DNA from 2 places in the Geobacillus stearothermophilus ATCC 12980 genome. Region 2 is predicted to be linked to the other one. Evidence: predicted binding sites of a transcription regulator. Region 2 holds the regulator's gene; the other holds the start of a gene.
The links. The regulator CtsR, encoded in region 2, represses protease genes until heat stress. The targets are predictions, from matches to a motif close to ATGGTCAATAAAGGTCAAACA.

Region 1: the regulator CtsR is predicted to act here: its motif matches at 4,478-4,498, upstream of clpP (ATP-dependent Clp endopeptidase proteolytic subunit ClpP).

The regions. Positions count from the first base shown of each region.
Region 1 covers NZ_CP128494.1:2,453,844-2,468,796, reverse strand. Annotated here, with positions in the region: gene QSJ10_RS13520 (NUDIX hydrolase) at 1-464, shown strand, start outside; gene rapZ (RNase adapter RapZ) at 483-1,379, shown strand; gene QSJ10_RS13510 (gluconeogenesis factor YvcK family protein) at 1,376-2,329, shown strand; gene whiA (DNA-binding protein WhiA) at 2,467-3,429, shown strand; gene QSJ10_RS13500 (HPr family phosphocarrier protein) at 3,444-3,701, shown strand; gene clpP (ATP-dependent Clp endopeptidase proteolytic subunit ClpP) at 3,828-4,418, opposite strand; tRNA gene QSJ10_RS13490 (tRNA-Arg) at 4,734-4,805, shown strand; partial or broken gene QSJ10_RS15680 (hypothetical protein) at 4,924-4,980, shown strand; gene QSJ10_RS13480 (RNA polymerase factor sigma-54) at 5,009-5,257, shown strand; gene QSJ10_RS13475 (glutaredoxin family protein) at 5,287-5,532, shown strand; gene QSJ10_RS13470 (sugar-binding transcriptional regulator) at 5,655-6,674, shown strand; gene gap (type I glyceraldehyde-3-phosphate dehydrogenase) at 6,717-7,724, shown strand; gene QSJ10_RS13460 (phosphoglycerate kinase) at 7,846-9,030, shown strand; gene tpiA (triose-phosphate isomerase) at 9,092-9,853, shown strand; gene gpmI (2,3-bisphosphoglycerate-independent phosphoglycerate mutase) at 9,846-11,381, shown strand; gene eno (phosphopyruvate hydratase) at 11,423-12,715, shown strand; gene QSJ10_RS13440 (hypothetical protein) at 13,777-14,049, opposite strand; partial or broken gene QSJ10_RS13435 (IS701 family transposase) at 14,204-14,953, opposite strand, start outside.
Region 2 covers NZ_CP128494.1:83,474-98,426, forward strand. Annotated here, with positions in the region: gene folP (dihydropteroate synthase) at 1-520, shown strand, start outside; gene folB (dihydroneopterin aldolase) at 513-872, shown strand; gene folK (2-amino-4-hydroxy-6-hydroxymethyldihydropteridine diphosphokinase) at 874-1,401, shown strand; gene QSJ10_RS00425 (helix-turn-helix domain-containing protein) at 1,353-1,574, shown strand; gene dusB (tRNA dihydrouridine synthase DusB) at 1,590-2,588, shown strand; gene lysS (lysine--tRNA ligase) at 2,919-4,403, shown strand; rRNA gene rrf (5S ribosomal RNA) at 4,911-5,027, shown strand; tRNA gene QSJ10_RS00445 (tRNA-Val) at 5,036-5,111, shown strand; tRNA gene QSJ10_RS00450 (tRNA-Lys) at 5,262-5,337, shown strand; tRNA gene QSJ10_RS00455 (tRNA-Leu) at 5,352-5,436, shown strand; tRNA gene QSJ10_RS00460 (tRNA-Gly) at 5,448-5,522, shown strand; tRNA gene QSJ10_RS00465 (tRNA-Leu) at 5,538-5,623, shown strand; tRNA gene QSJ10_RS00470 (tRNA-Arg) at 5,627-5,700, shown strand; tRNA gene QSJ10_RS00475 (tRNA-Pro) at 5,705-5,778, shown strand; tRNA gene QSJ10_RS00480 (tRNA-Ala) at 5,791-5,863, shown strand; rRNA gene QSJ10_RS00485 (16S ribosomal RNA) at 6,068-7,626, shown strand; gene QSJ10_RS00490 (hypothetical protein) at 7,719-7,862, shown strand; rRNA gene QSJ10_RS00495 (23S ribosomal RNA) at 8,020-10,947, shown strand; rRNA gene rrf (5S ribosomal RNA) at 11,188-11,304, shown strand; gene ctsR (transcriptional regulator CtsR) at 11,579-12,040, shown strand; gene mcsA (protein-arginine kinase activator protein McsA) at 12,055-12,603, shown strand; gene mcsB (protein-arginine kinase McsB) at 12,608-13,699, shown strand; gene clpC (ATP-dependent protease ATP-binding subunit ClpC) at 13,696-14,953, shown strand, end outside.

The sequences.
Region 1 (14,953 bases), 460 kb from region 2:
ACGAATTGCAACGGGTGACAAACTGCGTATTATATAAAGACGGCCAAGTGCTGCTGTTGCAAAAGCCGAGGCGCGGCTGGTGGGTCGCTCCGGGCGGGAAAATGGAGCCCGGTGAGACGGTGCGCGAAGCATGCATTCGTGAATACCGGGAAGAGACGGGCATTTATTTGAAAAATCCAGAGCTGAAAGGCGTCTTTACGATCGTGATGAAAAACGGGAATGAAACGGTATCGGAGTGGATGATGTTTACGTTTTTCGCCGACGACTTCATCGGCGAAAACGTGCCGTCTTCCGAAGAAGGGACGCTCGCTTGGCATAAGGTTGAAGCGCTGTCCACGTTGCCGATGGCCCCAGGAGACTACCATATTTTAGAATACGCTGTCAAAGGCAAAGGGGTCATGTACGGAACGTTTGTATATACGGAGGAGTTTGAGCTGCTTTCATATCGTCTTGATCCAAGTTAGCGGAAGGGGAGCAGAAAAATGGGGAAACACGGGGCGCAGCAACCGATTCAACTCGTTATCATCACCGGCATGTCCGGGGCAGGCAAAACGGTGGCGATCCAAAGCTTTGAAGACCTCGGCTTTTTTTGCGTCGACAACTTGCCGCCGACGCTGTTGCCGAAGTTTTTGGAGCTTGTGAAAGAGTCCGGGAATAAAATGAATAAAGTCGCGCTCGTCATGGATTTGCGCAGCCGCGACTTTTTCGACCACTTGTTTGCCGCGCTCGATGAGTTGGCCGGGCAGGCGTGGATTATGCCGCAAATTTTGTTTTTGGATGCGCAAGACTCGACGCTTGTGGCCCGCTATAAAGAAACGCGGCGGACGCATCCGCTCGCGCCGAATGAGCCGCCGCTTGAAGGCATCCGCCTGGAGCGGAAACTGCTTGAGGAGCTCAAAGGGCGGGCGCAAATCGTTTATGACACGACTGGGCTCAAGCCGCGCGAACTGCGGGAGAAAATCGTCCGCCAGTTTTCATCGCACGCCCAGTCCGGCTTTATGGTCAACGTTATGTCGTTTGGATTTAAATACGGCATCCCGATTGACGCTGACTTGGTGTTTGATGTCCGCTTTTTGCCGAACCCGCACTACATTGAGCATATGCGGCCGAAAACCGGGCTCGATGAGGAAGTGGCGTCATATGTGCTCAAATGGGGAGAAACGCAAAAGTTTTTGGAAAAGCTGATTGATTTGCTGGCGTTTATGCTGCCGTATTACCAGCGCGAAGGAAAAAGCCAGCTGGTGATCGCCATCGGCTGCACGGGCGGTCAGCATCGTTCCGTGGCGCTCGCTGAGCATATCGCCCGCCATTTTTCCGCCAATTATAAAACGGTTGTCTCGCACCGGGACATGGAGAGGAGAAAGGAAGCGCATCGATGAGAGACAAACGAGCAGCGAAGATCGTCGTCATCGGCGGCGGCACTGGGCTTCCCGTCCTGCTTCGGGGTCTGAAACAGCACGATCTTGACTTGACGGCTATCGTCACCGTCGCCGATGACGGGGGGAGTTCCGGGCGGCTCCGGGACGAACTGCACATCCCGCCGCCTGGGGATGTGCGCAACGTGCTCGCCGCGCTGTCTGATGTCGAACCGCTTATTGTTGAGCTGTTTCAACACCGTTTTCAAAACGGCAACGGCTTATCGGGACACTCGCTCGGCAATTTGATTTTGGCGGCGCTTACATCGATCACCGGCGATTTTGTGAAGGCGATCCGCGAAATGAGCAAAGTGTTGAACGTACGCGGCCAAGTGTTGCCGGCGGCGAACAAAAGCGTCGTGTTGCACGCGGAAATGGAAGATGGTACCATTATTTCGGGCGAGTCGAAAATTCCTGGCGCGGGGAAAAAAATTAAGAGGGTGTTTTTAACCCCGGAAGATATTGAACCGTTGCCGGAGACGACCGCCGCCATCCGCGGCGCCGACTTGATTGTCATCGGCCCGGGGAGTCTGTACACAAGCATTTTGCCGAACTTGCTCGTGCCGAAAATCGGGCAGGAAGTGTGCAAGGCGAAGGCGAAAAAAGTCTATATATGCAACATTATGACCCAGGCCGGCGAGACGCCGCACTATACGGTGAGCGACCATGTGAAGGCGCTTCATGACCATCTTGGCGTCCCGTTTTTGGATGCCGTCATCGTCAACAGCGGGGCGATTCCGGAATCCATCCGCCGCCGGTATGAAGAGGAGCGGGCCGAGCCGGTGCATGATGACAGCGGCACGCTCGGCGTGCAGGTGATCCGTGACGATATTGTTACGTACGATGATGGGGTCATTCGCCATAATACAGGGAAAGTCGCCGCCCTCCTTCTCGGGCTGCTTCCCCGCTGCTAGACGGCGGGCGCTGTGTGCCTGATCCGCATACGCATAGGCCAAGGAGACGGGGCGCGAGGGGCGGCGGCCGCATGGCCGCGCCGAGAGTTGGGCACCTCCAACCGGCCGGTACGGGAGCGAATGGAGGTGGAACGATCATGTCTTTTGCGTCCGAAACGAAGAAGGAGCTGACGAATTTAGAGGTCAAGCGCTGCTGCTTGCGGGCCGAGCTGTCGGCGCTGTTGCGCATGAACGGCTCACTGTCGTTTTCCGGCGGGCGGATGGCGGTCGATGTCCAAACGGAAAATGCGGCGATCGCCCGGCGCATTTATACGCTGTTGAAAAAAGGGTATGACGTCGCGGTTGAGCTGTTTGTCCGCAAAAAAATGCGTTTAAAGAAAAATAACGTGTATATCGTCCGCATTACCGACGGCGCCGCCCCGCTGCTCCGTGATCTTTGCATTTGGAACGGCGATTTTTCGTTCATTCATGACATCGATCCGGAACTTGTCAAGAAAAAATGCTGTAAGCGCTCGTATTTGCGTGGTGCGTTTTTGGCCGGCGGCTCGGTCAACAATCCGGAGACGTCCTCGTATCACTTGGAGATTTTTTCTTTGTACGAGGATCATAACCGCTCTTTATGTGAACTGATGAACAGCCACTTTTTTTTAAATGCGAAAATGTTGGAACGGAAAAAGGGGTTTATTACGTATTTAAAAGAGGCAGAGAAAATTGCCGAGTTTTTGAACATCATCGGCGCTCACCAGGCGCTGCTCCGCTTTGAAGACATCCGCATCGTCCGCGATATGCGCAACTCGGTCAACCGGCTTGTCAATTGCGAGACGGCCAATTTGAACAAAACGATCGGCGCTGCGCTTCGCCAGGTGGAAAACATCCGCTACATCGACGAGACGATCGGCCTCGACGCCTTGCCAGCGAAGCTGCGGGAAATCGCGAAGCTTCGCATCGAGCATCAAGACGTGACGCTGAAAGAGCTTGGCGAGATGGTCGCCGGCGGCAAAATCAGCAAATCCGGCATCAACCACCGGCTACGCAAAATTGATGAGATCGCGGAGCGGCTGCGGGCTGGAAAGCCGATCGATTTCCATAAATCGCTGTAAAGGGGAGATGGAGAATGGTGGAAAAACAAGTGAAAGTAAAATTAGAAACCGGGCTGCAGGCGCGCCCGGCGGCGTTGTTTGTCCAAGAAGCGAACCGTTTTTCCGCTGATGTGTTTTTGGAAAAAGATGGAAAACAGGTGAACGCGAAAAGCATTATGGGCTTGATGAGCCTCGCCATCGGCCATGGAGCGGTGATCACGCTCATTGCCGACGGTCCGGATGAGCAAGAAGCGATCGAAAAGCTCGCCGCCTATGTGCAAAAGGAAAAGTAAAGCAGCGTGTGGGGCTGGCGGGGAAAGGAATGGAAAAGGCTGCTCCGTTTTTGTCGGAAGCAGCCTTTTTTCGTCAATGTCGGTGCAGGCGCAGCTCTATAGCGGTTCTACCAACGTGTGCATGCCTTATTTTTCATCAGCGCGCGTCAGCACCCGGTCGATAATGCCGTATTCCATCGCTTTTTGCGCTGTCATGAAGTTGTCGCGGTCCGTATCGCGTTCGATCACTTCGATCGGCTGGCCGGTGTTTTCCGCCAAAATGCGGTTCAATTTGTCGCGCAAGAACAAAATGCGCTTCGCTGCGATTTCGATTTCCGTCGCCTGCCCTTGGGCGCCGCCGAGCGGTTGGTGGATCATGATTTCACTGTTTGGCAAGGCGAACCGTTTCCCTTTCGCACCGGCGGCAAGCAAAAACGCCCCCATGGAAGCGGCCATGCCGATGCAAATTGTCGATACGTCCGGTTTGATGAACTGCATCGTGTCGTAAATCGCCAGGCCAGCTGTGATCGAGCCGCCCGGGCTGTTGATGTACAAGGAAATATCTTTGTCCGGGTCTTCCGCCGCCAAAAACAACAGCTGCGACACGATCGAGTTGGCCACTTGGTCGTCGATCGGGCTGCCAAGGAACACGATTCGGTCTTTCAATAAGCGCGAATAAATGTCGTACGCCCGCTCCCCGCGGTTCGTCTGTTCGATGACAGTCGGAATCAAATACATCCCAAAACGCCTCCTTTTCCATCCTAATGGATCAATATGTACGCCTTCATCATACACGAATGGTCAATGAAGGTCAAACAAAACGACCTTCCCCATTCTTTATAACATATTCGCGGCTAGCGGGAACATCCCTCTTTTCATCATAACCGCTTTTTTATTTTTTTAACCAGTTGCCTGTGGCGGTGGCATTGATGTGGAAGGAACAAAGGCCTGATTTTTCCTGTTTTTTTATTGCATTTTCCCCTTGCATTTTTGCACGATCCTGCTATAATAGAACATGCAACGGAACGAAATAGAGAAATCATGAACTTCCATGCCCTCGTAGTGTAGTGGATAGCACGAGAGATTCCGGTTCTCTTAGCGTGGGTTCGAATCCTGCCGAGGGCGTTCCAACGATCTGACAAGTTCGGATTGAGATTCCCAACCCCCTTGATACGACCGCGTTTGCGGTCGTTTTTCATTGCTTGCCGAGCTGGCGGCGCGGTTTTCCGCATCGGAACAAGAGATGGAACGGGGGCTGCGCCTTGTGCAGTCGCTCGACCCGCCGGGAGTCGGCGCCCGCGATTTGGCGGAATGCCTCTTGCTGCAGCTTGAACGTCTTCCTGAGCGCGACGAGCTGGCGGAAACGATCGAGGTGGCTTTCCTCCGCTCAAGTGAAAGCGATCATCCAAGAGCTGATCGCGGCGGAAGACCGACAGACGCCGCTTTCTGGCCAACAGCTTGCTGATTTGCTTCATGGCCGATACGGCATCGCCATTTCGCTCCGCACGGTCGCCAAATACCGCGAGCAGCTGCGCATTCCTTCTTCGGCGAAACGAAAGCAATACACCGGAGCTTGATGCGACCGGTGAAAGAAAGGAAGAACGCGATGCACATCCGGTTGTACACGAAGACGAACTGTCCGCTTTGCGACAAAGCGAAAGCGGTTTTGACGGAGCTGCAGGCAGACTATCGGTTTACGATGGAAGAGATCGATATTTATGAAGACGACGCGCTTCTCGAGAAATATCAGTTGATGATTCCGGTCGTCGAGCTTGACGGGGAAGAAATCGGGTATGGGATGATTGAAAAAGAAACGGTGAGAAAACGGTTGCGGCGGGCAAAAAATAGTTGAACTGCTATCGTCCTCCTGCTATAATGAAAATAGCGCGGGAGGAATTTTTTATCGATTGGCGGGACATAATATGTCATACCGGGACAAAAAACGTCCCTATGTTCTGCTAAGGGAAAGGATCGATGCAACCGTTAGTAGAGGCATTAAAAAAATTATCGCCCGACTTGCTTGACGTTATGCAAAAACGATATCAAATTTTGTACTCTATTTCGCTTATGGCGCCGATCGGGCGGCGGGCGCTGGCGGCGAGCCTCGGCATGAGCGAGCGGGTTCTCCGGTCGGAAACAGAATTTTTGAAAGGACAAAACTTGCTTTCCACCGATGTGTCGGGCATGCGGTTGACGGAGGAAGGCCAGGCGCTCCTTCATACGCTCAATGATTTGATGCGGGAAGCGCTCGGACTCAAAGAGCTGGAAGCCGCGCTGCAGGAACAGCTCGGCATTCCGCGGGTGATTGTCGTTGCCGGGGATAGCGACCGTTCCCCTTGGGTAAAAAAAGAAATGGGTAGAGCGTGTGTCGCCTGCATGAAGGAGCTGCTTGAGCCCGGGGACATCGTCGCCGTGGCCGGCGGAACGACGATGGCGGCGGTCGCGGAGATGATGACGCCGGATTCGAAGCTTCGTGATGTGTTGTTCGTGCCGGCGCGCGGCGGCCTTGGCGAAGATGTCGAGAATCAGGCGAACACGATTTGTGCGAAAATGGCGGAAAAAGCGATGGGCCGCTATCGGTTGCTGCACGTGCCTGACCAGCTGAGCGATGAAGCGTACGCGTCGCTTGTCGAAGAGCCGGCGGTGAAAGAAGTGCTTGAGCTCATCCAATCATGCCGCATGGTCGTCCATGGCATCGGTGAAGCGGTGACGATGGCCAAGCGGCGGAAGACGCCGCCTGTAGAGATGGAGAACATCATCGCCCGCCATGCGGCCGCCGAGGCGTTCGGCTACTATTTCAACGAGTACGGCGACGTCGTCCATAAAGTGAAAACAGTCGGCATTCAACTTGAACACCTCCCGCATGTCGAGCATGTCATCGCCGTCGCCGGAGGGGCGTCGAAGGCGAAAGCCATTCGCGCGTACATGAAACGGGCGCCGCACTCGATATTGGTGACGGACGAAGGAGCCGCAAAAGCGTTCGTAGGGGAGTAATCTCCCTTGCTGATACAATCCAATCGCAAGGAGGAAAATAAGATGGCAGTCAAAGTGGGAATCAACGGATTTGGCCGCATCGGACGCAACGTCTTCCGCGCGGCATTGAAAAACCCGGACATTGAAGTGGTGGCGGTGAACGATTTAACCGATGCGAATACGCTTGCTCATTTGTTGAAGTACGACTCTGTCCATGGCCGTTTGGATGCCGAAGTGTCAGTGAACGGCAACAACTTGGTCGTCAACGGCAAAGAAATCATCGTCAAGGCGGAACGCGATCCGGAGAACTTGGCGTGGGGCGAGATCGGCGTTGACATCGTCGTTGAGTCGACCGGCCGCTTCACGAAACGCGAAGACGCCGCCAAACATTTGGAAGCGGGTGCGAAAAAAGTGATCATTTCCGCCCCGGCGAAAAACGAAGACATTACGATCGTCATGGGCGTCAACCAAGACAAATACGATCCGAAAGCCCATCATGTCATCTCGAACGCGTCGTGCACGACGAACTGCTTGGCGCCGTTTGCCAAAGTGCTGCATGAACAATTCGGCATCGTCCGCGGCATGATGACGACCGTTCACTCGTACACAAACGACCAACGAATTTTGGACTTGCCGCATAAAGATTTGCGCCGGGCTCGCGCCGCGGCCGAATCGATCATTCCGACGACGACCGGGGCGGCGAAAGCGGTCGCGCTCGTTTTGCCGGAATTGAAAGGAAAGTTGAACGGCATGGCGATGCGCGTGCCGACGCCGAACGTATCCGTTGTCGACTTGGTGGCGGAATTGGAAAAAGAAGTGACGGTCGAAGAAGTGAATGCCGCGTTGAAAGCAGCAGCTGAAGGCGAGCTGAAAGGCATTTTGGCCTACAGCGAAGAACCGCTCGTGTCGCGCGACTACAATGGCAGCACCGTTTCGTCGACGATCGACGCGTTGTCGACAATGGTCATTGATGGCAAAATGGTGAAAGTCGTTTCGTGGTATGACAACGAAACGGGCTATTCGCACCGCGTCGTCGACTTGGCTGCCTACATCGCCTCGAAAGGGCTGTAAAACCAGCTTGGCGCTGAGTTTTCCGCCTGTTCAAGTCTATAATAGGAAAATGGAGGGGAGCGGGGAAATGATCCCCACTCCTTTTCCTTGTCCAAACTGTAGCCAAAAGGGGGCACGAACGATGAACAAGAAGACGATCCGCGACGTTGATGTGAGGGGAAAGCGCGTCTTTTGCCGCGTCGATTTCAACGTTCCGATGGAGCAAGGCGCTATCACCGATGACACGCGCATTCGCGCCGCACTCCCGACGATCCGCTATTTGATCGAGCACGGGGCGAAAGTCATTTTGGCGAGCCACCTCGGCCGCCCGAAAGGAAAAGTGGTCGAAGAATTGCGTTTGGATGCCGTTGCGAAGCGGCTCGGCGAGCTGCTTGAACGGCCGGTTGCCAAAACGAATGAAGCGGTCGGCGATGAGGTGAAAGCGGCGGTCGACCGTTTGAACGAAGGCGATGTGCTCTTGCTTGAGAACGTCCGTTTTTACCCTGGCGAAGAGAAAAATGATCCCGAGCTCGCCAAAGCGTTTGCGGAGCTTGCGGATCTATATGTCAACGATGCGTTCGGCGCCGCCCATCGCGCTCATGCGTCGACGGAAGGCATCGCCCATTACTTGCCGGCGGTGGCCGGATTTTTGATGGAAAAAGAACTTGAAGTGCTTGGCAAGGCGCTTTCGAATCCGGACCGCCCGTTTACAGCGATCATCGGCGGGGCGAAAGTGAAAGACAAAATCGGCGTCATCGACAATTTGCTTGAAAAAGTCGACAACTTGATCATCGGCGGCGGACTGGCGTATACGTTCGTCAAAGCGCTCGGCCATGACGTCGGCAAGTCGCTGCTTGAGGAGGACAAAATCGAACTCGCCAAATCGTTTATGGAAAAGGCGAAAGAAAAAGGCGTCCGTTTTTATATGCCGGTGGACGTGGTCGTCGCCGACCGGTTTGCGAACGACGCCAACACGAAAGTCGTGCCGATTGACGCGATTCCAGCCGATTGGTCGGCGCTTGACATCGGCCCGAAAACGCGCGAATTGTACCGCGATGTCATTCGCGAGTCGAAGCTCGTTGTCTGGAACGGCCCGATGGGCGTCTTTGAAATGGACGCGTTCGCCCACGGGACAAAAGCGATCGCCGAAGCACTGGCGGAAGCGCTCGACACCTATTCGGTCATCGGCGGCGGGGATTCGGCGGCGGCGGTTGAGAAATTCGGCTTGGCCGACAAAATGGATCATATCTCCACCGGCGGCGGCGCTTCGCTCGAGTTTATGGAAGGAAAACAGCTGCCGGGTGTCGTCGCACTCGAAGACAAATGACCCACGGCGCCGGATTTGGCGCATGGCGGCTGACTCCGCCCATTGAAAGGAAGGGTGAACGATGAGAAAACCGATCATTGCAGGCAACTGGAAAATGCATAAAACATTAGCGGAAGCGGTTCAATTTGTCGAGGACGTAAAAGGGCACGTGCCGCCGGCCGACGAAGTCGATTCCGTCGTTTGCGCGCCGTTTCTCTTTTTGGATCGGTTGGTGCAAGCGGCAGACGGCACGGATTTAAAAATCGGGGCGCAAACGATGCACTTTGCCGATCAAGGGGCGTACACAGGCGAAGTGAGCCCGGTCATGCTGAAAGACCTCGGCGTCACGTACGTCATCCTCGGCCATTCGGAGCGCCGGCAAATGTTCGCCGAAACAGATGAGACCGTGAACAAAAAAGTGTTGGCCGCCTTCACCCGCGGGCTTATACCGATTATTTGCTGCGGTGAATCGCTTGAGGAGCGGGAAGCGGGGCAGACGAACGCGGTTGTCGCCTCGCAAGTGGAAAAAGCGCTCGCCGGCTTGACGCCGGAACAAGTGAAGCAAGCGGTCATCGCTTACGAGCCGATTTGGGCGATCGGGACGGGCAAATCATCAACACCGGAAGACGCCAACAGCGTCTGCGGCCATATCCGTTCGGTTGTTTCGCGCCTGTTTGGCCCGGAGGCGGCGGAAGCGATCCGCATTCAATACGGCGGCAGCGTCAAACCAGACAACATCCGCGACTTCTTGGCGCAACAACAGATCGACGGCGCCTTAGTCGGCGGGGCGAGCCTCGAGCCGGCTTCATTCTTGCAATTGGTGGAGGCGGGGCGTCATGAGTAAAAAACCGGTTGCGCTCATCATTTTAGACGGATTTGCGCTGCGCGACGAAACGTACGGCAATGCGGTCGCTCAGGCGAACAAACCGAACTTTGACCGCTATTGGAACGAATACCCGCACACAACGCTCAAGGCGTGCGGCGAGGCGGTCGGGCTTCCGGAAGGGCAGATGGGCAACTCGGAAGTCGGCCATCTCAACATCGGCGCCGGGCGCATTGTGTACCAAAGCTTAACGCGAATCAACATTGCCATTCGCGAAGGCGAGTTTGACCGAAATGAAACGTTTTTGGCGGCGATGAACCATGTGAAACAACACGGGACAAGTTTGCATTTGTTCGGCTTGCTTTCCGACGGCGGGGTGCACAGCCATATTCACCATTTGTACGCCCTCTTGCGCTTGGCGGCGAAAGAAGGCGTGAAGCGCGTGTACATCCACGGCTTTTTGGACGGCCGCGACGTCGGCCCACAAACAGCGCCGCAATACATTAAAGAACTGCAGGAAAAAATCAAGGAATATGGCGTCGGCGAAATCGCGACGTTATCGGGCCGCTACTACTCGATGGACCGCGACAAGCGGTGGGACCGCGTCGAAAAGGCGTATCGGGCGATGGTGTACGGGGAAGGGCCGACGTACCGCGATCCGCTCGAGTGCATCGAGGACTCGTACAAACACGGCATTTACGACGAATTCGTCCTGCCGTCGGTCATCGTCCGCGAAGACGGCCGGCCGGTGGCGACGATTCAAGACAATGACGCGATTATCTTCTATAATTTCCGCCCTGACCGGGCGATCCAAATTTCAAACACGTTTACGAACGAAGATTTCCGCGAGTTTGACCGCGGCCCGAAACATCCGAAGCATTTGTTCTTTGTCTGCTTGACCCATTTCAGCGAAACGGTGAAAGGGTACGTGGCGTTCAAGCCGACGAACTTGGACAACACGATCGGGGAAGTGCTGTCGCAGCACGGACTGCGCCAGCTGCGCATCGCCGAGACCGAAAAATATCCGCACGTGACGTTTTTTATGAGCGGCGGCCGCGAAGAGAAATTTCCAGGCGAAGACCGGATTTTGATCAACTCGCCGAAAGTGCCGACGTATGACTTGAAGCCGGAAATGAGCGCCTATGAAGTGACCGATGCGCTGCTCAAGGAAATTGAAGCCGATAAGTACGATGCGATCATTTTGAACTACGCCAACCCGGATATGGTCGGCCATTCGGGCAAGCTCGAACCGACGATCAAGGCGGTGGAGGCAGTGGACGAATGCCTCGGCAAAGTCGTCGATGCCATTTTGGCCAAAGGCGGCATCGCCATCATCACCGCCGACCACGGCAACGCCGATGAAGTATTGACGCCGGACGGCAAGCCGCAAACGGCTCATACGACGAATCCGGTGCCGGTCATCGTGACGAAAAAAGGCATCAAGCTTAGAGACGGCGGCATCTTAGGCGATTTGGCGCCGACGATGCTCGATTTGCTCGGCTTGCCGCAGCCGAAAGAAATGACGGGGAAATCGTTGATTGTCAAATAATGATGATCTTGAGAAAACGATACGAAAAGGAGTGTGTTCCCATGTCTGCCATTATCGATGTCTACGCTCGCGAAGTGCTCGATTCGCGCGGCAACCCAACCGTAGAAGTGGAAGTGTATACAGAAGAAGGCGGTTTCGGCCGCGCCCTGGTGCCAAGCGGCGCCTCGACTGGGGAATATGAAGCAGTCGAACTGCGCGACGGCGACAAAAACCGCTACCTCGGCAAAGGGGTGTTAAAAGCGGTCGAAAACGTCAACGAAATCATCGCGCCGGAAATCATCGGCCTTGAAGTGACCGACCAAGTGGCGATCGACCGCGCGTTGATTGAGCTTGACGGCACGGAAAACAAAAGCAAACTTGGCGCCAACGCCATTTTGGGCGTTTCGCTTGCCGTGGCCCGCGCGGCGGCGGACGAGCTTGGTTTGCCGCTGTACCACTACTTAGGCGGCTTTAACGCCAAAACGCTGCCGGTGCCGATGATGAACATTTTAAACGGCGGCGCGCATGCGGACAACAACGTCGACATTCAAGAATTTATGATCATGCCAGTCGGGGCGGAAAGCTTCCGCGAAGCGCTGCGCATGGGGGCGGAAATTTTCCACAGCTTAAAAGCGGTGCTGAAATCGAAAGGCTACAACACCGCGGTCGGCGATGAAGGCGGCTTCGCCCCGAACTTGAAATCGAACGAAGAAGCGCTGCAAACGATCATCGAAGCGATCGAAAAAGCCGGCTACAAACCGGGCGAACAAGTGATGCTCGCCATGGACGTTGCTTCATCCGAGCTGTACAACAAAGAAGACGGCAAATATCATCTTGAAGGCGAAGGCGTTGTGAAAACGTCGGAAGAAATGGTCGCTTGGTATGAAGAGCTTGTATCGAAATATCCGATCATCTCGATCGAAGACGGGCTCGATGAAAACGACTGGGAAGGCCATAAACTGCTGACCGAGCGACTCGGCAAAAAAGTGCAGCTTGTCGGTGACGACTTGTTCGTCACGAACACGAAAAAACTGGCCGAAGGCATTGAAAAAGGCGTCGGCAACTCGATTTTGATCAAAGTGAACCAAATCGGCACGCTCACCGAAACGTTTGACGCCATCGAAATGGCGAAACGCGCCGGCTACACGGCTGTCGTCTCGCACCGCTCCGGCGAAACGGAAGACAGCACGATCGCCGACATCGCCGTCGCCACCAACGCCGGCCAAATCAAAACAGGCGCGCCGTCGCGCACCGACCGCGTCGCGAAATACAACCAGCTGCTCCGCATTGAGGATGAACTCGGCCATACGGCTATTTACCAAGGCATTCGTTCGTTTTACAATTTGAAAAAATAACCGATAACAGAATCATTACAGGCACCTTTCGGCTGTTTGCCAAGAAAGGTGCCTTTTTTTGCGGCGGGCGAGGATAGCAAAGGGTCGCGTCAAAAGCGCGTTATGAAGACTCCACATAGACCATCCCCTTGAGTATCGGAGGGATGTTCAAGGATGGAGTCGCCCTTGACCAACACCCGACAAAGGTGGGAAAGAATCGTCAAGGGCGGTGGAGACAAAAAGAAGGCAATCGTTTTCCCATATTACACCCATTACATACACAGTGATTGAATATTGGGTCTTAGGGATTTCAAACAAATCGGCGAATCATTTGGGCAACAAGCTTGTCACTTCTTTGTTCTGGTAAAGTTCTTTTTCATCTTCCGTACAACAATCAATACACTTAACTATTTTGAGAAGATCAATTTTGATTTGATTATATTTTTTAATTTTCTTGCAAATATTTCCCATGATTTCACTCTCATACTTAAACAATCACATCTTTGTCTCTAGAAGGCCGGTGAAAAACGAGGATACTTGAGAAATCGACGAAGCTGAATGAGAAACAAAAGCACGTTTTATCAAGGTTTCTGAATTTGAGAAAATATAGGTTTTACCTCGTTGCTAAGTAAATCACCGGGCTCCTAGAGATAAGTTGAAATTCCTTTTGAAGCTTCTTACTTCTTGTTTGTAGAAGAGCTTAAAAAACCAATGGGGACTGATAAAATAATGGAAGGTGAAATCGCACCCGAAGCCTGGTATGAGGGATGCTTAGTTTCCTATGGTTCTGGTAATGAAAAATATTGTTACCAAAATTACTTTGGAGCTAAGTGTAGAAGTGGAACACCAATTAACGCATTAGACCGATGCTGCCAAGCTCACGATCGTTGTTGGGCTAATTTTGGGAAAGGAGACGATGGTTGCGATTACGAATGATATCTCTGTGCATACGCTACTTATGATCCGGACTGGTGGATGGTTGCCGAGTTTGGATTATTGTGCTCGCAAGGAAAATTAGGTAGCATTTTCTAAATGTTTTTATGAAAAGAGAAGGTCTATTCCAACCTTCTCTTTTCGTGCTCTTATCCTCCCATAACACGGGCTAAATAATAATAAAAACTCCAAAGACCTAAAGAACTAAGGCTACTTAACAAGACAGCAAGCGATAAAAATAGGTTGGCATTGGATTCCTTTCTATAACGAACTAGAAACATAATGGACAGGATGATACCAGCAACGAAAAAGGGTAGCCATACCAGCCATAAAGAACCGAAGGGGAACCCGGTATCTATGAGGTAACCCACTATAAAAACAAGATTGATAAATAAAATTACAGGAAGAATTATTTTCTTCATTTACACTTTCACCTTTTACTGGAAAATGGATTGAACAAAATCTTTTATATAATTTTAACAAAATATAGAAATGTTTTAAATAGTTTTTTTATCTGTAGATGAGTATTTTTCATTATAATAATTTCCATGTCATAAGAGGTAAACAGGGTACTCCTTAGGCGACATGGAGCTGTTTTTTGATCGCATCAATGGGAATATCTTGCTTCGCAGCGTTATCAATGAACTCGACGATGCTGTGGCCTTTCCGCGATCGAAGCAACTCCAGCCCAGCGGAAAGGGTTTGTTGGGATTCGGCAATGCTGTACACGCAGGCTAAAGCACCACTGCCCCATACCGTTTCACCGCCCGAACATGGCGAACGCGGTATCCATCTAGCTTCAGTTGCTCTTTCGCCTGCTGGAAAGCGCATTCGCTCGTTCAACGCTGGGCATCGTAACGCGAGATGTCTTCGTCGCTAAGCTCCCGATCGGTGCTCAAGAAGACACGGAGATGGTCCGGAGTCATCGGCTGATCCGCCTTCTAAGCCAGCAGCACCACCGCGTCATCGAGGCCATGGATCGACCCCTCATAGCGATACACGCGGTAACGCTCCTGACCCACCGTGACGAGGCGGGGGCTTGAGGCTTGATATAGCGGGCCAACGACTTGGTTTGGATGGCGATGCCTTTCGGATCAAGAATCCGGTTCGTCTTGAGCATGGCGATGACATGGAATCCCTGTTTCAGGCAGGCTTCGATGAGTTCCTTGGACGGATACCATGAATCCATAAGCACATACATCGGACGAGCCCGTTTCCCTTTGAACAAGGAAAGCATCTCGATTGCCAGGTCCATTTTGCTGGTTTCCACCTTTTTGTCATACAAGTGGAACGCGAACGGAAACGCTTGCGTGAAGGTGTGCACCA
Region 2 (14,953 bases):
AAGGCAGGCCATTGAAGCGGGAGCGCATATCATCAACGACGTTTGGGGCGCCAAAGCCGATCCGGATATGGCCCACGTCGCCGCTTCGTACGGAGTGCCGATCATTTTAATGCACAACCGTCACGATATGGCATACCGCGATCTCATTTCCGACATGATCGCCGACTTGAAGGAGAGCATCCGTATTGTCAAACAGGCGGGAGTAAAAGAGGAAAACATTATTGTAGATCCGGGGATCGGATTTGCCAAAACGGTTGAACATAACCTGGAAGTGATGCGGCGTCTCGATGAGTTTGCTGCTTTGGGATACCCACTTTTGCTTGGCACATCGCGCAAACGGTTTATCGGCCATGTGCTCGATGTGCCGGTTGAGGAGCGGGTCGAAGGAACGGGGGCAACAGTTTGCCTTGGCATCGTGAAGGGGGCGCATATCGTCCGCGTCCATGACGTATTGCCGATCGCCCGCATGGCGAAAATGATGGATGCGATGCTCGGGAAAGGAGAGAGCGGCCATCGATAAAATTTATATTCAAGGTATGGAATTTTACGGTTATCACGGAGTGCTCCGAGAAGAAAACGTCCTCGGCCAGCGGTTTTTGGTCGATGTGGCCCTTGAGCTCGACTTGCGTCCAGCCGGCCGGAGCGACCGTCTCGAGCATACGGTGAACTATGCGGAAGTATACGAGCGCTGTCGGACGATCGTGGAAGAGAGGACGCTCGCCTTGATCGAAGCGGTTGCCGAGGCGATCGCGGATGAGCTGCTTGCCGCTTTCCCCGCCGTTCAGCGGTGCACGGTGAAAGTAATCAAGCCGAATCCGCCCATTCGCGGCCATTATCAGCATGTCGCCGTTGAAATCTACAGGGGGCGGTAAGGTGGAAAACATTGCGTATATTGCTTTAGGTTCCAACCTTGGAGATCGTGCGTACTATTTGCGTTCAGCCGTCGCGGCGCTTCATCGCCATAAGGGAATTTTTGTCACATCGGGTTCGTCCATCTATGAAACCGACCCGGTCGGTTACGTCAACCAAGACAAGTTTTTAAACATGGTGATTGAGGTGGCGACCGCTTTGTCGCCATTTGCTTTGTTTGACGTGACGCAACAAATCGAACAGGAATTTGGCAGGAAAAGGGAAACTCGCTGGGGGCCGCGCACGTTAGACCTTGACATTTTGTTGTACAATCATGAAAATATTGAGACAGAGCGACTTGTCATTCCGCATCCGCGCATGGCGGAGCGGGCGTTTGTTTTAATCCCATTGCTCGAGATCAATTCCCATTTGACAATACCGAACGTTTCGGAACCGTTAGCAGACATTATTGACCGACTACCCGACAAAAAAGGAGTTCGTGTATGGAAGCAGAAAGATGGGGAAGACGTATTCGCGCTTTTCGAAAGCTGAAAGGATATACACAAGAAAAGTTGGCCAAGGAACTCGGCATTTCCGTTTCGATTCTCGGCGAAATTGAACGGGGGAACCGGATGCCGTCCGACACGCTTGTCGGACAGATCGCCGAGCGGCTGAACGTATCGGTTGAGGAGCTGGCACCGCCAAATTTCGAATCAAACAGGTAGAAAGGAGGCGTTTTTATGTTTCGCATTGGTGATGTGGAAATTCAAAACCGTGTCGTCCTTGCGCCGATGGCAGGCGTGTGCAATTCGGCTTTCCGCCTGACCGTAAAGGAGTTCGGCGCCGGTCTTGTATGCGCAGAGATGGTGAGCGATAAAGGAATCGTATACAACAATGAAAAGACGTTAAATATGCTCTATATCGACGAACGCGAAAAGCCGCTCAGCTTGCAAATTTTCGGCGGTGAAAAGGAAACACTTGTCAAAGCAGCGAAATTTGTCGACAAAAATACAAATGCCGATATTATCGACATCAACATGGGCTGCCCAGTGCCGAAAATTACGAATTGCGATGCCGGAGCGAAATGGCTCCTCGACCCGAACAAAATTTACGATGTCGTCGCCGCCATTGTCGACGCCGTCGAAAAACCCGTCACGGTCAAGATGCGAATCGGTTGGGATGACCAACATATTTACGCTGTTGAAAACGCCCAAGCGGTCGAACGCGCCGGCGGCAAAGCCGTCGCCGTCCATGGACGGACAAGGGTGCAAATGTATGAAGGGAAGGCGAATTGGGACATCATTAAGCAAGTCAAAGAGGCCGTCAACATTCCAGTCATCGGAAACGGTGATGTCAAAACGCCGCAGGATGCCAAGCGGATGCTCGAAGAAACTGGGGTTGACGGCGTGATGATCGGGCGGGCGGCGCTCGGCAACCCGTGGATGATTTATCGCACGGTCCGCTATTTAGAAACAGGGGAGCTCATTCCCGAACCGACCCCAAGGGAAAAAATCGATGTCTGCCTGTTGCACTTGGACCGTCTGATCGCCCTTAAAGGCGAGTATATTGCGGTGAAAGAAATGCGCAAGCACGCGGCTTGGTATTTAAAAGGCATCCGCGGGGCGGCGAAAATCCGCAACGCCATCAACGAGTGCGAGACGCGGGACGAATTGACCGCGCTCTTGCTTCAAGTCGCCGAAGAAGCGGAAAGCCGGGCGGCGAACGCCGAAGCCGTTTAACGGATTTCCGAAAGAAGTCTCCCACCTCAAGGAACGCGAAGGGTGTAACCCAGTGAGTAAGTGGGAGATGAATATTGGTTGGCGTTAGCCAACGAATAGGATAGAATATGGCTAGAACGGACACCTTCGGAACGAAGGGAAGCGTAAAGGGTTCTGGTGTGTGGCTTACCGTTCGGCGAACACGCACAAGTCGCTTGAAGCCTTCACCTCTAAGCGAAGCGTAGGTGGCGGGTAGTTCACACAACGGAGATGACGTTCGTGCAGCGGAAGACTGCCAGCGGGTGCTGGCAGTATTTTTCGTAAAAAATCGCTAAATGGAGTGAATGAGGTATGAGCCATGAAGAATTGAACGACCAATTGCGCGTCCGCAGGGAAAAGCTGAAAAAAATTGAGGAATTGGGTGTCGATCCGTTTGGCAAACGGTTCGAGCGCACGCATAAAGCGGAAGAGCTGTTTGAACTGTATGGAGATTTGTCAAAAGAGGAACTCGAAGAGCAACAAATCGAAGTCGCCGTCGCCGGCCGCATCATGACAAAGAGAGGCAAGGGAAAAGCGGGCTTTGCTCACATCCAGGACGTGACGGGACAAATTCAAATTTACGTCCGCCAAGACGATGTTGGCGAACAGCAATACGAGCTGTTTAAAATCTCCGACCTCGGCGACATCGTCGGCGTGCGCGGCACGATGTTTAAAACAAAGGTCGGCGAACTTTCGATCAAAGTATCGTCGTATGAATTTTTAACAAAAGCGCTGCGTCCGCTGCCGGAAAAATACCACGGCTTAAAAGATATCGAGCAGCGCTACCGCCAACGCTACCTCGATTTAATTATGAATCCGGAGAGCAAAAAGACGTTCATCACCCGCAGTCTCATTATTCAATCGATGCGCCGCTATCTTGACAGCCATGGCTACTTGGAAGTCGAAACACCGATGATGCACGCCGTAGCAGGCGGTGCGGCGGCGCGCCCGTTCATTACGCATCATAATGCGCTCGATATGACGCTGTATATGCGGATCGCCATCGAGCTGCATTTGAAACGGCTCATCGTCGGCGGCTTGGAAAAAGTGTATGAAATCGGGCGCGTTTTCCGGAATGAAGGCATTTCCACCCGCCATAACCCGGAGTTTACGATGCTCGAATTGTACGAGGCGTATGCCGACTTCCGCGATATCATGAAATTAACGGAGAACTTGATCGCTCATATTGCCACGGAAGTGCTTGGCACAACAAAAATTCAGTACGGCGAACATCTTGTCGACTTGACGCCTGAATGGCGGCGCCTCCATATGGTCGATGCGATCAAGGAATATGTCGGCGTCGATTTCTGGCGGCAGATGAGCGACGAAGAGGCGCGGGAGCTGGCCAAAGAACACGGTGTCGAAGTCGCGCCGCACATGACGTTCGGCCATATCGTCAATGAATTTTTTGAACAAAAAGTAGAGGATAAACTGATCCAGCCGACGTTCATTTACGGCCACCCGGTCGAAATCTCGCCATTAGCCAAGAAAAACCCAGACGACCCGCGCTTTACCGATCGGTTTGAGCTGTTCATCGTCGGGCGCGAACATGCGAACGCCTTTACGGAACTAAACGACCCGATCGATCAGCGTCAACGGTTTGAGGAGCAGCTGAAGGAGCGCGAACAAGGAAACGATGAAGCGCATGAAATGGACGAAGATTTCCTCGAAGCGCTCGAATACGGCATGCCGCCGACGGGCGGACTCGGGATCGGGGTCGACAGGTTAGTCATGCTTTTGACCAATTCACCGTCTATTCGCGATGTATTGCTCTTCCCGCAAATGCGCCATAAATAACCACGATCGTCCCCTGTTGCGAACAACGGCAGGGGACAGTTTGTTATGAGAACTCGATTCAAGAAAAAGCCGGCTGCTGCCAGCCCCTAAGAAGGCCGGTGAAAAACAACGGATTCGTTTGGTTTTTGAGAAATCGAAAGGAACGAAGTTATAGTGTTGCAAAGTTTCTCAATTTGCCGCCCGTCCTAGACAAATGGAAAGATCTAAACCGGAAAATCGTTGATCATTACTATCGTCTTGGCAAATCATATTTGCATCATACACCACTCGCATTTGCCTATAAAACGTACCAACGATAATTTTCGTTCGACGATTGACTTTTAGTCATAGAATGTATATAATGAGCAATGTTGTTTTTGAGAACAAAACAAAAAACGAAATGAGTTGACAAGCTTTCTTCAGTGTGTTATATTATGATAGCACGTGAGACGTCAATAATGACGAACAAAAGGATATTGACAAGCAAACAAATTTGGTTATAATATAACTTGTCTGTTCTGTTGACTGCCTAGTGATGATAGCGGAGGGGAAACACCCGTTCCCATCCCGAACACGGAAGTTAAGCCCTCCAGCGCCGATGGTAGTTGGGGCCAGCGCCCCTGCGAGAGTAGGTCGTCGCTAGGCAACAGCGTGGAGGATTAGCTCAGCTGGGAGAGCACTTGCCTTACAAGCAAGGGGTCGGCGGTTCGATCCCGTCATCCTCCACCATTTATATACCATGAGCCATTAGCTCAGTAACGAGCGCTGCATCTTTGAGTTCGCTGCGAGTTGCCTCGGCGCACTGAGCTTCCTTGAAACAGCTAGTAGAGGAAGAGGCAGGTAGAGCTCATCAGTACGTAGAGTGTTATGATCAACTATGAGCCATTAGCTCAGTAGGTAGAGCATCTGACTTTTAATCAGAGGGTCGGAGGTTCGAGTCCTCCATGGCTCACCACCAACTATATATTTGCGGGTGTGGCGGAATTGGCAGACGCGCTAGATTCAGGGTCTAGTGCCCTTTACGGGCGTGGGGGTTCGAGTCCCTTCACCCGCATAATGATTTGGGCGGAAGTAGTTCAGTGGTAGAACACCACCTTGCCAAGGTGGGGGTCGCGGGTTCGAGTCCCGTCTTCCGCTCCATTTATTTGCCTGTTAGCCGGGGTGGCGGAATTGGCAGACGCACAGGACTTAAAATCCTGGGGTAGGTAACTACCGTGCCGGTTCGAGTCCGGCCCTCGGCACTTGCGCTCGTAGCTCAATTGGATAGAGCATCTGACTACGGATCAGAAGGTTAGGGGTTCGAATCCTCTCGAGCGCGTTAGCGGGAAGTAGCTCAGCTTGGCAGAGCACATGGTTTGGGACCATGGGGTCGCAGGTTCAAATCCTGTCTTCCCGATAGCGTCCGCATGGGGCCTTAGCTCAGCTGGGAGAGCGCCTGCTTTGCACGCAGGAGGTCATCGGTTCGATCCCGATAGGCTCCATTATCGTTCCTTGAAAACTGAACGAAACGAAGCGCGACGAAAAGCGGAGGTTCGCGGGTCGCCGCGACGGGCAAATGTTCTTCGCCTGCAAGGGTGCTTGCACCCGGAAGGTGAAGGTTATTTGACCCCGAGCGGCGGCGGACCGAAGCTGGACAATACGAAAAGCAGAGGTCCGCATTGGCCGAAGCAAAAGCCAATCAACTTTCTTTGGAGAGTTTGATCCTGGCTCAGGACGAACGCTGGCGGCGTGCCTAATACATGCAAGTCGAGCGGACCGGATTGGGGCTTGCCTTGATTCGGTCAGCGGCGGACGGGTGAGTAACACGTGGGCAACCTGCCCGCAAGACCGGGATAACTCCGGGAAACCGGAGCTAATACCGGATAACACCGAAGACCGCATGGTCTTCGGTTGAAAGGCGGCCTTTGGGCTGTCACTTGCGGATGGGCCCGCGGCGCATTAGCTAGTTGGTGAGGTAACGGCTCACCAAGGCGACGATGCGTAGCCGGCCTGAGAGGGTGACCGGCCACACTGGGACTGAGACACGGCCCAGACTCCTACGGGAGGCAGCAGTAGGGAATCTTCCGCAATGGGCGAAAGCCTGACGGAGCGACGCCGCGTGAGCGAAGAAGGCCTTCGGGTCGTAAAGCTCTGTTGTGAGGGACGAAGGAGCGCCGTTCGAAGAGGGCGGCGCGGTGACGGTACCTCACGAGAAAGCCCCGGCTAACTACGTGCCAGCAGCCGCGGTAATACGTAGGGGGCGAGCGTTGTCCGGAATTATTGGGCGTAAAGCGCGCGCAGGCGGTCTCTTAAGTCTGATGTGAAAGCCCACGGCTCAACCGTGGAGGGTCATTGGAAACTGGGGGACTTGAGGGCAGGAGAGGAGAGCGGAATTCCACGTGTAGCGGTGAAATGCGTAGAGATGTGGAGGAACACCAGTGGCGAAGGCGGCTCTCTGGCCTGCACCTGACGCTGAGGCGCGAAAGCGTGGGGAGCAAACAGGATTAGATACCCTGGTAGTCCACGCCGTAAACGATGAGTGCTAAGTGTTAGAGGGGTCACACCCTTTAGTGCTGCAGCTAACGCGATAAGCACTCCGCCTGGGGAGTACGGCCGCAAGGCTGAAACTCAAAGGAATTGACGGGGGCCCGCACAAGCGGTGGAGCATGTGGTTTAATTCGAAGCAACGCGAAGAACCTTACCAGGTCTTGACATCCCCTGACAACCCAAGAGATTGGGCGTTCCCCCTTCGGGGGGACAGGGTGACAGGTGGTGCATGGTTGTCGTCAGCTCGTGTCGTGAGATGTTGGGTTAAGTCCCGCAACGAGCGCAACCCTCGCCTCTAGTTGCCAGCATTCGGTTGGGCACTCTAGAGGGACTGCCGGCGACAAGTCGGAGGAAGGTGGGGATGACGTCAAATCATCATGCCCCTTATGACCTGGGCTACACACGTGCTACAATGGGCGGTACAAAGGGCTGCGAACCCGCGAGGGGGAGCGAATCCCAAAAAGCCGCTCTCAGTTCGGATTGCAGGCTGCAACTCGCCTGCATGAAGCCGGAATCGCTAGTAATCGCGGATCAGCATGCCGCGGTGAATACGTTCCCGGGCCTTGTACACACCGCCCGTCACACCACGAGAGCTTGCAACACCCGAAGTCGGTGAGGTAACCCGCAAGGGAGCCAGCCGCCGAAGGTGGGGCAAGTGATTGGGGTGAAGTCGTAACAAGGTAGCCGTACCGGAAGGTGCGGCTGGATCACCTCCTTTCTAAGGACGAAAAGCGGAAGCGCCGCGTTCGGCTCTCGAAGCCAAATGTTCTTCACCCGGAGGGGTGCTGGCACCCCGAGGGGGAAGGTTATTTGGCAGAAGAGAGCCAGGCGCTGGAGCTAGACAAGACGAAAAGCGAAGGCCGCAATGGCCAACTGTCGATACACAGCGCTTCTGTTTCGTTCAGTTTTGAGGGAGCGAGTCATGTTCTCTCAATGACAAAAATCGTTCCTTGAAAACTAGATAACCGGAAAAGCGGAGGCGAGCGTTTCGCCGCGATGGGCAAATGTTCTTCGCCTGCAAGGGTGCTTGCACCCGGAAGGCGAAGGTTATTTGACCCCGAGCGGCGGCGAGCCGACGCTAGACAATAAGGAAGAAGCCGAGAGCGCTGTAGGTTAAGCTAGAAAGGGCGCACGGTGGATGCCTTGGCACTAGGAGCCGATGAAGGACGGGGCAAACGCCGAAACGCTCCGGGGAGCTGTAAGCAAGCGTTGATCCGGAGATGTCCGAATGGGGGAACCCACTGTCCGTAATGGGGCAGTATCCATGCCTGAATCCATAGGGCATGGAGGGCACACCCGGGGAACTGAAACATCTTAGTACCCGGAGGAGAAGAAAGCAAACGCGATTCCCTGAGTAGCGGCGAGCGAAACGGGAACAGCCCAAACCAAGAGGCGTGCCTCTTGGGGTTGTAGGACCGCTCATTGTGGGAGTGAGAAAGGAACGGGGTAGACGAACCGGTCTGGAACGGCCGGCCAGAGAAGGTGACAGCCCTGTAGTCGAAACTTCGTTCCCTCCCGAGCGGATCCTGAGTACGGCGGGACACGGGAAATCCCGTCGGAAGCAGGGAGGACCATCTCCCAAGGCTAAATACTCCCTAGTGACCGATAGTGCACCAGTACCGTGAGGGAAAGGTGAAAAGCACCCCGGAAGGGGAGTGAAAGAGAACCTGAAACCGTGTGCCTACAAGTAGTCAGAGCGCGTTCATGCGTGATGGCGTGCCTTTTGTAGAATGAACCGGCGAGTGACGATGGCGTGCGAGGTTAAGCCGAAGAGGCGGAGCCGCAGCGAAAGCGAGTCTGAACAGGGCGAAAAGTACGTCGTCGTCGACCCGAAACCAGGTGATCTACCCATGTCCAGGGTGAAGGCCGGGTAACACCGGCTGGAGGCCCGAACCCACGCACGTTGAAAAGTGCGGGGATGAGGTGTGGGTAGGGGTGAAATGCCAATCGAACTTGGAGATAGCTGGTTCTCCCCGAAATAGCTTTAGGGCTAGCCTCGGGATGGAGAGTGTTGGAGGTAGAGCACTGATTGGGCTAGGGGCCCTCATCGGGTTACCGAACCCAGTCAAACTCCGAATGCCAACGACTTATGCCCGGGAGTCAGACTGCGAGTGATAAGATCCGTGGTCGAGAGGGAAACAGCCCAGATCGCCAGCTAAGGCCCCAAAGTGCACGTTCAGTGGAAAAGGATGTGGAGTTGCAAAGACAACCAGGATGTTGGCTTAGAAGCAGCCACCATTTAAAGAGTGCGTAATAGCTCACTGGTCGAGTGACTCTGCGCCGAAAATGTACCGGGGCTAAACGTGCCGCCGAAGCTGCGGGATGACCGTTGGTCATCGGTAGGGGAGCGTTCTAAGGGCGTTGAAGCCAGACCGGAAGGACTGGTGGAGCGCTTAGAAGTGAGAATGCCGGTATGAGTAGCGAAAACAGAGGTGAGAATCCTCTGCGCCGAAAGCCTAAGGGTTCCTGAGGAAGGTTCGTCCGCTCAGGGTTAGTCGGGACCTAAGCCGAGGCCGAAAGGCGTAGGTGATGGACAACAGGTTGAGATTCCTGTACCACCTCCTTCCCGTTTGAGCGATGGGGGGACGCAGGAGGATAGGGCGAGCAGGCGGCTGGAAGAGCCTGTCCAAGCCGCAAGGCTGATCCGTAGGCAAATCCGCGGATTGTAAGGCCAAGCGGTGATGGCGACGGAGTCATCCGGAAGTCCCCGATTTCACACTGCCAAGAAAAGCCTCTAGCGAGGGAAGAGGTGCCCGTACCGCAAACCGACACAGGTAGGCGAGGAGAGAATCCTAAGGCGCGCGGGAGAACTCTCGTTAAGGAACTCGGCAAAATGACCCCGTAACTTCGGGAGAAGGGGTGCTCGTTTGGGTGAAGAGCCCGAACGAGCCGCAGTGAAAAGGCCCAAGCGACTGTTTATCAAAAACACAGGTCTCTGCGAAGCCGAAAGGCGACGTATAGGGGCTGACACCTGCCCGGTGCTGGAAGGTTAAGGGGAGCGCTTAGCGGAAGCGAAGGTGCGAACCGAAGCCCCAGTAAACGGCGGCCGTAACTATAACGGTCCTAAGGTAGCGAAATTCCTTGTCGGGTAAGTTCCGACCCGCACGAAAGGTGTAACGACTTGGGCGCTGTCTCAACGAGAGACCCGGTGAAATTATACTACCTGTGAAGATGCAGGTTACCCGCGACAGGACGGAAAGACCCCGTGGAGCTTTACTGCAGCCTGATATGGAATTTTGGTATCGCTTGTACAGGATAGGTGGGAGCCTGGGAAGCCGGAGCGCCAGCTTCGGTGGAGGCGGCGGTGGGATACCACCCTGGCGGTATTGAAATTCTAACCCGCACCCCTTATCGGGGTGGGAGACAGTGTCAGGCGGGCAGTTTGACTGGGGCGGTCGCCTCCCAAAAGGTAACGGAGGCGCCCAAAGGTTCCCTCAGAATGGTTGGAAATCATTCGGAGAGTGCAAAGGCACAAGGGAGCTTGACTGCGAGACGGACAGGTCGAGCAGGGACGAAAGTCGGGCTTAGTGATCCGGTGGTTCCGCATGGAAGGGCCATCGCTCAACGGATAAAAGCTACCCCGGGGATAACAGGCTGATCTCCCCCAAGAGTCCACATCGACGGGGAGGTTTGGCACCTCGATGTCGGCTCATCGCATCCTGGGGCTGTAGTCGGTCCCAAGGGTTGGGCTGTTCGCCCATTAAAGCGGTACGCGAGCTGGGTTCAGAACGTCGTGAGACAGTTCGGTCCCTATCCGTCGCGGGCGCAGGAAATTTGAGAGGAGCTGTCCTTAGTACGAGAGGACCGGGATGGACGCACCGCTGGTGTACCAGTTGTCCCGCCAGGGGCACCGCTGGGTAGCTATGTGCGGACGGGATAAGCGCTGAAAGCATCTAAGCGTGAAGCCCCCCTCAAGATGAGATTTCCCACCGCGTCAGGCGGGTAAGATCCCTCGAAGATGACGAGGTCGATAGGTCCGAGGTGGAAGCGTGGCGACACGTGGAGCTGACGGATACTAATCGATCGAGGGCTTAACCTAACAAGAAAAGTGGAGGCCGCCTGCTTATCGGCGAGGCGCGCTGGAGGGCCTGCGAGCGGGCTTAGCCCGCCGCAGCAGGACCGAAGCGTCGCGAGCCGATGGCGGCCGGAACTAGACAGCGAAAAGCGCAGGCGAGCGGCGGCGAGCCGGAGCTAGACAATGAAAAGTGAAAGCGTCCCGGCTTCTTCCTGAAACGGTTATCTAGTTTTCAGGGAACGAATTCCTAACAACCTCATATGGCCTAGTGGTGATAGCGGAGGGGAAACACCCGTTCCCATCCCGAACACGGAAGTTAAGCCCTCCAGCGCCGATGGTAGTTGGGGCCAGCGCCCCTGCAAGAGTAGGTCGCTGCTAGGCTAAGCAGAAAGCACGCCTTTTTCTTCATTAGGAGAAAAAGCGTGCTTTTTCGTTTATCTGACCGAGAAGCGTTTTACTGGGCGAAAAAACGGATATTCTATAGATAGTCTCCCTTGTTTCGGTAGCCCTTGCAATTTTTCGTCATACATTGTATAGTAAAAGCAAGGTCAAATATAGTCAAAGTCAACAAGATGGCGGTGATGCTTCTTCCCAAGGAATGCCCGTTTATTATTGGGCAGGGAGCAGCTTGGTTGTGAGGAAGGTGGGAGGTAGAGTGCCAAACATTTCCGACATTATCGAGCAATATTTGAAGCAAGTACTCAATATGAGCGACCAAGACATCGTTGAAATTAAACGAAGTGAAATTGCTAATAAATTCCGATGTGTTCCCTCGCAAATCAACTATGTCATCAACACGAGATTCACGCTCGAGCGCGGATATATTGTTGAAAGCAAGCGCGGTGGCGGCGGCTATATCCGCATTATGAAAGTAAAGACGAAAAGCGAGGCGCAGCTGATTGACCAGTTGCTCGAGCTGATCGACCACCGCATCAGCCAGTCGAGCGCCGAAGATGTGATAAAACGACTTATGGAAGAAAAGGTGATTTCGGAGCGGGAAGCGAAAATGATGTTGAGCGTGATGGATCGCTCCGTTTTATATATCGATTTGCCCGAGCGGGATGAACTGCGGGCGCGCATGTTAAAGGCGATGCTGACGTCGCTAAAGTATAAGTAGGGGAGGGGAAGGCATTGATTTGCCAAGAATGCAAGCAACGCCCGGCGACGATGCATTTTACGAAAATAGTCAACGGGGAAAAAACGGAATTTCACCTTTGCGAGCAATGCGCCAAAGAACATGGTCATACGTTTATGCTCTATGGCCATGACGACTTTCCGCTCAACAATTTGTTAGCGGGGCTTCTCAACTTTCAAGCTCCGATGAAAGAAGTGACGGCCAATGCGTTCCCGAATCCGGATTTGCTTCAATGCGAGACGTGCCAAATGACATACCACCAGTTTACGCAAATTGGGCGGTTCGGTTGCGCCGACTGCTATCGGACGTTTGCCCGTTACCTTCCGCCGATTTTAAAACGGCTTCATAGCGGAAATACTGCTCATTCAGGGAAAATTCCGAAGCGAAAAGGCGGCGTCCTCCATTTGCGGAAGCAGCTGGCCACGTTGAAACAAAAGCTTCAGGAATTAGTTGCCCGCGAGGAATTTGAGCGGGCGGCCGAGGTGCGCGACCAGATTCGTTCGTTAGAGGACGAACTTCGCCGACGTGGAGAGGGGGAGATGTAGCGGTATGTCATTTGGAAAGTTTTTCAACACAGCGGTCAGCGCTTGGATGAGCCAGGAGGGGCCGAATTCGGACATCGTGTTGAGCAGCCGCATCCGGCTGGCGCGCAATATTGTTGATTTTCGTTTCCCAACGCTGTTTAGCAGCGAAGAGGCGAAACAAATCGTTGCCTTGTTTGAGCGCGCGTTCGTCCATCGTCCGTATGGGGAAGCGGGACGGTTTGAACTGTTGAAAATGTCGGAGCTTCAACCGATTGAAAAACGGGTATTGGTGGAAAAGCACTTAATCAGCCCGCATTTGGCTGAAGATTCGCCGTTTGGCGCCTGCCTGCTTTCGGAAAATGAGGAAATCAGCATTATGATCAACGAGGAAGACCATATCCGCATTCAGTGTCTGTTTCCAGGGCTTCAGCTTGCCGAGGCGCTTGAGGCGGCGAGCGAGTTGGATGATTGGATTGAAGGGCATGTCAACTATGCGTTCGATGAACGGCTTGGTTACTTAACGAGCTGTCCGACGAACGTCGGAACGGGGTTGCGGGCGTCGGTGATGATGCATCTTCCGGCGCTGGTGCTGACGCAGCAGATCAACCGCATCATCCCTGCCATCAACCAGTTGGGACTCGTCGTCCGCGGCACGTACGGGGAAGGAAGTGAGGCTTTAGGGGACATTTTCCAAATTTCGAACCAAATTACGCTCGGAAAATCAGAAGAAGATATTGTCGCTGATTTGCATACGATCGTTGAGCAGCTCATCGCCCAAGAAAGGGCGGCTCGCCAGGCATTAGTGAAAACGTTGGGCATACAATTAGAAGACAAGGTATTCCGTTCATACGGCATATTGGCCAACTGCCGCGTCATCGATTCGAAGGAGGCGGCGCAATGCCTGTCGGATGTGCGTTTAGGGATCGATTTAGGATATATCAAAAACGTCTCGCGCAACATTTTAAATGAGCTGATGATTTTGACGCAGCCAGGATTTTTGCAACAATATGCCGGAGGGGTGCTTCGCCCTGAGGAACGGGATGTCCGCCGGGCGGCGTTGATTCGGGAACGCTTAAGGATGGAAACACGAAGAAAGATGGAGGGTGATGAACGATGATGTTTGGCAGATTTACGGAACGGGCGCAAAAAGTGCTGGCGTTGGCGCAAGAGGAAGCCATCCGCCTCGGCCATAACAATATCGGAACCGAACATATTTTGCTTGGGCTGATCCGTGAGGGGGAAGGAATCGCTGCTAAAGCGCTCATGGCGCTTGGACTTGACCCGGATAAAATCCAAAAAGAAGTCGAATCGCTCATCGGCCGCGGCAATGAAGTGTCCCATACGCTCCATTACACGCCGCGGGCGAAAAAAGTGATCGAGCTGTCAATGGACGAAGCGAGGAAACTTGGCCATTCGTATGTCGGCACGGAGCATATTTTGCTTGGCTTGATCCGCGAGGGGGAAGGCGTGGCCGCTCGCGTGCTGAACAACCTCGGGGTGAGCTTGAACAAGGCGCGCCAACAAGTGTTGCAACTGCTCGGCAGCAATGAATCGGTATCGGGCCACGGCGGTGGGGGGGCTTCGCATGTAAGCACGCCGACGCTTGACAGCCTTGCCCGCGATTTGACGGCGATTGCCCGCGAAGGGCGGCTTGATCCGGTCATCGGCCGCAGCAAAGAAATTCAGCGTGTTATTGAAGTGTTGAGCCGACGGACAAAAAACAACCCGGTGCTCATCGGTGAACCGGGGGTTGGAAAAACAGCGATCGCGGAAGGATTGGCCCAGCAAATCGTCAACAACGAAGTGCCGGAAACGCTGCGCGACAAACGGGTCATGACGCTCGATATGGGGACGGTCGTCGCCGGGACGAAATACCGCGGCGAATTTGAAGACCGGCTGAAAAAAGTGATGGACGAAATTCGCCAGGCGGGCAATATCATTTTGTTCATCGATGAACTCCATACGTTAATCGGCGCTGGCGGAGCCGAAGGGGCCATCGACGCGTCGAACATTTTAAAGCCGGCCTTGGCGCGTGGAGAATTGCAATGTATCGGTGCGACAACGCTTGATGAATACCGCAAATACATTGAGAAAGATGCTGCGCTCGAGCGCCGCTTCCAGCCGATTCACGTCGATGAGCCGACAGTTGAAGAGTCGATTCAAATTTTAAAAGGGCTGCGCGACCGGTATGAAGCGCATCATCGCGTCTCGATTTCCGATGAGGCGATCATTCAGGCAGTCAAACTTTCCGACCGGTATATTACCGACCGGTTCCTGCCGGATAAAGCGATCGACTTGATTGATGAAGCTTGCTCGAAAGTGCGTCTCCGTTCGTTCACGGCGCCGCCGAAACTGAAAGAACTGGAGCAAA